Regions from separate parts of the Geodermatophilus sp. SYSU D01119 genome, predicted to be linked through region 1. Evidence: riboswitches for the same ligand, from Rfam matches in the RefSeq annotation. Region 1 holds a riboswitch; the other holds the start of a gene.
The links. Region 1 has a riboswitch for S-adenosylmethionine ahead of ACI79X_RS14175 (bifunctional o-acetylhomoserine/o-acetylserine sulfhydrylase). Riboswitches for the same ligand answer to the same signal wherever they lie in the genome.

Region 1 (4,042 bases):
TCACCACGCTGGGGCCCGCCGGGGCCGGGCAGTGCGCCGCCGACCTGTACGACGCGCACGGGCGCATCGGCCGGTCGGTGGCCTCGCTGTTCGTCGAGCCCCGGTAGCAGGCCACTCCCAGGCGGACCGGGTTGGATGGGGACCGGACCCGCACCTGACCGACCGGAGGGACCCGACACCGCATGGGACCGTTCACCGACCTGCTCGACTGGCTCGCCGGCCGCGGCCTGGAGATCGTGCTGATCATCCTCGGCTCGGTCCTGGTGGCCCGCTTCATCAGCTGGGTCGGCGACCGGATCACCAGCCGCATCGACGCCCGCTCCACCGGCGGCGACGTGCTGGTCCGCTCCGAGGCGGCCAAGCACCGGCACTCGCTCACCCAGGTCGTCACCTGGACGCTCATCGTGCTCGTCTACACGGTGGCGGCCTTCTACGTGCTCGACCGGCTCGGCGTCCCCGTCACCGGCCTGGTCGCGCCGGCCACCGTGCTCGGCGTGGGGCTGGGCTTCGGCGCCCAGCGCATCGTCGGCGACGTGCTCGCCGGGTTCTTCCTCATCACCGAGCGCCAGTACGGCTTCGGCGACGTCGTCTCGATCCAGGTGGTCGGCGGCGGCGACCCGGCCAACGGCACCGTCGAGGACGTCACGCTGCGGATCACGCGGCTGCGCTCGGCCGACGGCGAGGTGGTCACCATCCCGAACGGGCAGATCGTCAAGGTGGTGAACCTGTCCCGCGACTGGGCGCGCGCCGTCGTCGACGTGCCGGTGCCCACGACGGCCGACGTCACCCGGGTCAACGACGTGCTGCGCGACGTCGGCCGGGCGGCCTTCGCCGACCCCGGGCTGCGCCGCCTGCTGCTCGACGAGCCCAGCGTCATGGGCGTGGAGAGCATCGACCTCGACCAGGTCAACGTGCGGGTGGTGGCGCGCACGCTGCCCGGCCGCCAGTTCGAGGTCGGCCGCGACCTGCGCGAGCGCATCGTGCTCGCCTTCGCCCGGGCCGGTCTCACCATCACCCCCGAGCCGCCCGCCGCGGCCCCGGCGCCCGCCCGGCAGGGGGCGCAGCAGTGAGCGTCCCCGGCGCGCCCCGCCCGGCCGACGGGACCGACGGCACCGTCGGCGACCCGGCCGGCCGCGGCCGGTTCGGCCTCTCCGGCGTCCTGCGCCGCACGCCCGGCCGCATCGGGCGGGCACGCACGTCGACGCTGGTCCTCGTCGCCCTGTTCCTCGGCCTCGGCGTGCTCTACCTCTACGTCAAGCCCGCCGACGCCGGCGCCGACCCCGCGGGCGGCACGACGACGGTCACCACCCCGGCCCCGGCGCCCGCGCCGACGACCGCCCCGCCGGCGACGACGACGGAGGAGGCCCCGGGGACGACGACGCCGGAGGAGACCGCGCCGACGACGACCGCCCCGGACACCCCCGCACCGACGACGACCACCGCACCGCCGACGACCACGGCCCCGGGCACCACGGCGCCGGAGCCGACCACGCCGGACACCCCCGAGGCACCGGTCCCGACGACGACGGCGCCCACGACCGGCAGCGCGCCCACCTCCTGAGCCCCCCGGGCTGGACGCGGCGCGGTGGACCGCTAGGGTCGCCCCAGGCTCCTGAGTGACAGCGCGAAGTACCTGGCTGGCTGTCCGGCAACCTCTCCTCCGTCTGAGGTGCTCCCAGGGGAAGAGCCGGCCGCGCTGCGCCCGCAGCACGGCAAGGACGGAGCACCTGTGCGCCGCAGGTCCTCCGGAGCGAGAGGAGACGGCGCGTTGACCGACCCGCAGAGCTGGAGCTTCGAGACCCGGCAGATCCACGCCGGCACGAGCCCCGACCCCACCACCGGCGCCCGGGCGCTGCCCATCTACGCCACCACGAGCTACCAGTTCCGCGACACCCAGCACGCCGCGGACCTGTTCGCGCTGGCCGAGCTCGGCAACATCTACACGCGGATCATGAACCCGACGCAGGACGCGCTCGAGCAGCGCGTGGCCTCCCTCGAGGGCGGCGTCGCGGCCCTCGCGGTGGCCAGCGGCCAGGCCGCGGAGACGCTGTCGCTGCTCAACGTCGCCGAGGCCGGCAGCCACGTCGTCGCCTCCGCCTCGCTCTACGGCGGCACCTACAACCTGCTGCACCACTCGCTGCCCAAGCTCGGCGTCGAGGTGTCCTTCGTCGAGGACCCCGACGACCCGGAGAACTGGCAGCGGCTGGTCCGCGAGAACACCAAGGCCTTCTACGGCGAGTCGATCGGCAACCCGAAGGGCGACGTCCTCGACATCGCCGCCGTCGCCGAGGTGGCCCACCGCAACGGCGTGCCGCTGATCGTCGACAACACCATCGCCACCCCGTACCTGGTGCGCCCGCTCGAGCACGGCGCCGACGTCGTCGTGCACTCGGCCACCAAGTACCTCGGCGGCCACGGCACCGCGATCGCCGGCGTCATCGTCGACGGCGGCAGGTTCGACTGGACGCAGGGCAGGTTCCCCGGCTTCACGACGCCGGACCCGACCTACCACGGCGTCGTCTACGCCGACCTCGGCGCGCCCGCCTACGCGCTCAAGGCCCGCGTGCAGCTGCTGCGCGACCTGGGCCCGGCGATCAGTCCGTTCAACGCCTGGCTGGTGGTGCAGGGCATCGAGACGCTGTCGCTGCGCATGGAGCGGCACGTGGCCAACGCCCAGCGGGTGGCGGAGTTCCTCGAGGCGCACGACGAGGTGGAGTCGGTGCACTACGCCGGCCTGCCCTCCTCGCCGTGGCACGCGGCGCAGCAGCGCTACGCCCCGAAGGGCGCCGGCGCGGTGCTGGCGTTCGAGATCCGCGGCGGCGTCGAGGCCGGCAAGCGCTTCGTCGAGGGGCTGGAGCTGCACAGCCACGTGGCCAACATCGGCGACGTGCGCAGCCTGGTCATCCACCCGGCGTCGACGACGCACTCGCAGCTGACGGCCGAGGAGCAGCTCACCACCGGCGTCACGCCGGGCCTGGTGCGGCTGGCCGCCGGCCTGGAGGGCATCGAGGACATCCTCGCCGACCTCGAGGCCGGGTTCCGCGCCGCCAAGGGGGCGTGATGACGGGGGTGCGGGACGCCGCGGCGTCCCGCCCCCCCCCCCCCCCCCCCCCCCGGCGGCCCCCCGCCCCCCCCCCCCCCCCCCCCCCCCCCCCCCCCCCCCCCCCCGCCGCGCACCGGCGGGTGGCGCGAGGGCGACCCCGCCGGGGACCGGCTCTTCCTCGACCTGGACGGACCGGTCCGGCTCGAGCGCGGCGGGGTGCTGCCCGGCGTCCGGGTGGCCTACGAGACCTGGGGCACGCCGGCGCCCGACGGCTCCAACGCGGTGCTGGTCGAGCACGCGCTCACCGGCGACAGCCACGTCACCGGCCCGGCGGGCCCCGGCCACCCGACGCCGGGCTGGTGGGCGTCGCTGGTCGGGCCGGGCGCGCCGCTGGACACCGACCGGTACTTCGTCGTGTGCGCCAACGTGCTCGGCGGCTGCCAGGGCACCACCGGGCCGTCGTCGGCCGCGCCGGACGGGCGCCCGTGGGGCGAGCGGTTCCCCGAGGTGACCGTCGGCGACCAGGTGCGGGTCGAGGCCGCGCTCGCCGACGCGCTCGGCGTACGGCGCTGGGCGGCCGTCGTCGGCGGGTCGATGGGCGGCATGCGGGCGCTGGAGTGGGCGGTGGCGCTGCCCGACCGGGTGGCCGGCCTGTTCTTCCTCGCCTCGGGCGCGGCGGTCACCGCCGACCAGCTCGGCACCCAGACCACCCAGCAGGCGGCCGTGCGCGCCGACCCCGTGGCCGGGCTCGGCATCGCCCGCCGGATCGCGCACCTCACCTACCGCAGCGCGCTGGAGCTCGAGGAGCGCTTCGGCACGGACGTGCAGGCCGACGGGCGCTTCGCCGTCGCCTCCTACCTCGAGCACCACGCCGACAAGCTGGTCCGCCGCTTCGACCCGGGCAGCTACCTGGTGCTCACCGAGGCGATGAACACCTGGGACGTCGGGCGTGGCCGCGGCGGCGTGGAGGCGGCGCTGGCGCGGGTGACCGCGCGGTCC
Region 2 (4,042 bases), on a different contig from region 1:
ACGCTCCGTCGGTCCGCGCTCCGGTGCCTCACCGTTCCGACCTGATTGGCACTCGGCACTGTCGAGTGCCAATCGGAAGTCTGGCACTCGCACCTGCCGAGTGCAAGAACGGGGGGTGGGCGCCGGGTGTTCCGCCCCGGACGGGTCAGTCCTCCCGCGGGACCTCGAGCCACGCGCCCGTGACGGGGTCCCGGCGCTCCACCAGGACCGCGGCGTCCCCGGTGGGCAGCCACACCCGGTTGAGCCCGTCGTCGTACTTCAGCTCCAGCCCCGGCCGGCGTGCCAGCACCGGCGCGTCCTCCAGGAACGTGATGCCCCAGCGCGGCACGGCCGCTCCTCTCGCGCTGCCCACCGTCCCGCCCCGGACACGACCGAGGCCCGGCCCCCTGTCGGGGACCGGGCCTCGGTGTGCGGAGCGGCGGCTCAGGCGCTCTGCCCGATCCTCGCCTTCGCGGGCTCAGGCGACGCGGACGGCGTCGGCCTGCGGGCCCTTCTCGCCCTGGACGACCTCGAAGGTCACCCGCTGGCCCTCGTCGAGGCTCTTGTAGCCGTCCATCTGGATGGCCGAGTAGTGGACGAAGACGTCCTGGCCGCCGTCGACGGCGATGAAGCCGAAGCCCTTCTCGGCGTTGAACCACTTCACGGTGCCCTGTGCCACGTGCGCTCCCACGGTCGTGCGTGCGGACGGTCCCCGTGATCCGGGGACCGGGATCCAGCTCTTCCGCCCGTGATCACGTGCGTGGAACTGACCGCGCGAGACGGTACAACAAGGAGGCCGATGCGGGGAGATCCTGCCCACACGACTCGGCCACGATCGGGTCGGGGATGTCACCCGACCGGATCGGCGCTGACCGCGACTCTACGCCTCAGGAGATGAGGCCCGCCGACCGGACCGACCGCAGCGAGGGCTCCACGCGGTGGGTGAACCCGACCACCGGCAGCAGCGGGTCGAGGGTCTTGAGGCCCTCCCCGGTGTTGAGGACGACGGTCTCCTCCGTCGGGTCGAGCCGGCCGTCCTCCACCAACTGCCGGAGCACCGCGACGGTCACGCCGCCGGCGGTCTCGGCGAAGACGCCGGTGGTGCGGGCGAGGTCGCGGATGCCCTGGACGATCTCGTCGTCGCCGACCCGGCCGACCGACCCGCCGGTGCGGCGGATGGCGTCGAGCGCGTACGGGCCGTCGGCGGGGTTGCCGATGTTCAGCGACTTCGCGATGCCGGTGGGCTTGACCGGCTTGACGACGTCCCAGCCGTTGTCGAAGGCGGTGGCGATCGGGTCGCAGCCGGCCGACTGCGCGCCGAAGACGCGCCACTCGGTGTCGGCGACGATCCCGGCCTTCACCAGCTCCCGCCAGGCCTTGTCCACCTTGGTGAGCAGCGAGCCCGACGCCATCGGGATGACCACCTGGGCCGGGATGCGCCAGCCGAGCTGCTCGGCGATCTCGTAGCCCATCGTCTTGGAGCCCTCGGCGTAGTAGGGCCGCACGTTCTGGTTGACGAAGGCGGTGTCCTCGAACTCGTCGGTCTCGGCGAGCTCGCTGGTGAGCCGGTTGACGTCGTCGTAGGAACCGTCGACGGCGACCAGCGTCTGGCCGTAGACCGCCGACTGCACGACCTTGCCGGGCTCGAGGTCGGACGGGATGAAGACGAAGGAGGGCAGGCCCACGCGGGCGGCGTGCGCGGCCACGGAGTTCGCCAGGTTGCCGGTCGAGGCGGCGGCGATCTTGCGGTAGCCCAGCCGCTTGGCGGCGGTGGCGGCGAGGCTGACCACGCGGTCCTTGAACGAGTGCGTGGGGTTGGCCGAGTCGTCCTTGACCCACAGCCCGCCGGTGATGCCGAGCTCGGCGGCGAGCCGGTCGGCGCGGACCAGCGGCGTCATGCCCGGGTCGAGCGAGACGCGGTCGGCCGGGTCCTGGCCCACGGGCAGCAGCGCGGCGTAGCGCCAGATGTTCTGCGGGCCGGCCTCGATCTGCTCGCGGGTGACGGCGGCCATGAGCTCGGGGTCGTAGTCGACCTCCAGCGGGCCGAAGCACTCGGCGCAGGCGTGCTCGGCGATGAGACCGAAGGTGGCGCCGCAGTTGCGACAGACGAGGCCGCGGGCGGGGCTGGGCGGCACGGGGCCGCCGCCAGCGGAGTCGGCCTGGAGGGCGGTGTTGGACCCGGTGGAGCTGGGAGCGGTCAGGGTCATGCGACGACTACCTCCTCATCTTCCCCGCGTCGGGCCGTCGAGCCGCGCGGGACGGAATTGGCACCTCTCGCCGCTCACGCGAGCGCGGTTGCCGGGGCTTCGTCGGGCCGTGTCCCTCTGCCCCTCTGGATGAGTGGAACGCCCCGAGTCTACCCGGGGTCCGGAGCCGCTCCCGGTCCCGGCCATGCTGGGCGTGTGGCAGCGCGCATCGTCTACACCGACCTCGACGGCACGATGGTCGGCCCTCGGGGGTCGTTCTGGCACGCCTCCGACGGCTCCCCCACCGCCGAGCCCGCGGCCGCCCTGCTCGAGCTGCACACCGCCGGGGTCGCGCTGGTGATCGTCAGCGGGCGGACCGCCGACCAGGTCACCGAGGCCGGGCGGATCTTCGCCGCCGACGGCGCGATCGCCGAGCTCGGCTCGCTCGTCACGTGGAAGGGCGGCCGGGAGCGCCACCAGCTCACCGGCGCGCTGCCCGCCGAGCACGCCGGGCGCACGCCGATGGACGTCATGGCCGAGCTCGGCGTCGTCGACGCGCTGTGCGCCGCCCACCCGGGCCGGCTGGAGTGGCACGCGCCCTGGCACACCACGCACGAGGGCGACGCGCTGCTGCGCGGCTACGTCGACCCGGTCGCCGTCGACGCCTGGCTCGCCGAGCGCGGCCTGGGCTGGCTCACGCTCAAGGACAACGGCGCCATCCCGGCGACGGCGAAGCTGGACCTCGCGCCCGAGGGGCAGCTGGCGCGGGTCTACCACCTGATGCCGCGCGGCATCTCCAAGGGCGAGGCGATCGCCTGGGACCTCGAGCGGCGCGGCGTCGACCCCGCCGACGCGGTCGCGATCGGCGACAGCGCCAGCGACCTGGAGATGGCGCCCGCCGTCGGCCGGCTGTGGATCACCGCGAACGGCGCCGAGGTCGAGGGCATGGAGGCGATGCTGGCCGCCGTCCCCAACGCGTCGGTGACCGACGAGGCGATGGGCGTCGGCTGGGCCCAGGCGGTGCGGGCCTCGCTCTAGCTCGTCACGTCCCGCCGGGAGAAGGAGCGGAACGCCAGGGCGGTGAACACCGCGGCGTAGACCAGCGACTGGATGACACCGCGGAACAGGTCGGAGGAGTCGACCGGCGTCTGCAACAGGTCGGTCCAGGCGAACTCCTCCGCCGTGGGGAACCAGTCGCGGATGGCGCCGAGCTGCTCGACCTGGTCGAGGATCGCGAACACGACCATCGTGAACACCGCCCCGCCGACGGCGGCCAGCGGCGCGTCGGTGACCGTGGACAGCCAGAACGCGAGCGCGCCGACGACGAGCAGGTGCACGGCGAGGTAGCCGAGCATCCCGGCCAGCCGGAGCAGGCCCTCGCCCTGCGACAGGGTGACCCCGATCGGCGTGCGGATGTCGTCGAAGCCGAACGCGATGCCGCCGGCCACGACGGCGACGACGGCCAGGGTGAGCAGCGCGAGCACGGACAGCACGAGCGCGGCCGTCCACTTCTGCCGGAGCAGCCGCATCCGCGGCACCGGGGTGGCCAACGTGTACCGCAGCGACCCCCACTGCGCCTCGCTGGCCACGGTGTCGCCGAAGAACAGCGCGTAGACCACGACGAGGAAGAACGACGTCGTCGCGAACAGCACGAACAGCGTGAAGTTCAGCCCGCTGGAGGTGGCGACGTCGACCAGGTTGATCCGGGTGTTCTCCGAGGCCTCCTCGCTGGCGCCCAGCTGCAGGGCGGCGATGAGCACCAGCGGCAGCGCGACCATCAGCGCGAAGACGCCGATGGTCCGGCGGCGCTTGAACTGCCGGCGCAGCTCGACCGACAGCCGCAGCGTGCGGCCGGGCCGGTACCCGGCGACGGCGCC

Region 2: it holds a riboswitch for S-adenosylmethionine, as region 1 does, so the genes downstream of both, thrC (threonine synthase) here and ACI79X_RS14175 (bifunctional o-acetylhomoserine/o-acetylserine sulfhydrylase) in region 1, are expected to answer to the same signal.

Annotation. Positions count from the first base shown of each region.
Region 1 covers NZ_JBJGYL010000017.1:10,826-14,867, forward strand. Annotated here, with positions in the region: gene ACI79X_RS14160 (thioesterase family protein) at 1-107, shown strand, start outside; gene ACI79X_RS14165 (mechanosensitive ion channel family protein) at 183-1,070, shown strand; gene ACI79X_RS14170 (hypothetical protein) at 1,067-1,561, shown strand; SAM riboswitch class IV at 1,609-1,725, shown strand; gene ACI79X_RS14175 (bifunctional o-acetylhomoserine/o-acetylserine sulfhydrylase) at 1,769-3,061, shown strand; gene metX (homoserine O-acetyltransferase MetX) at 3,227-4,042, shown strand, end outside.
Region 2 covers NZ_JBJGYL010000032.1:26,761-30,802, forward strand. Annotated here, with positions in the region: gene ACI79X_RS20195 (hypothetical protein) at 146-328, opposite strand; gene ACI79X_RS20200 (cold-shock protein) at 458-658, opposite strand; gene thrC (threonine synthase) at 867-2,186, opposite strand; SAM riboswitch class I at 2,199-2,322, opposite strand; gene ACI79X_RS20210 (HAD family hydrolase) at 2,382-3,203, shown strand; gene ACI79X_RS20215 (ABC transporter permease) at 3,200-4,042, opposite strand, start outside.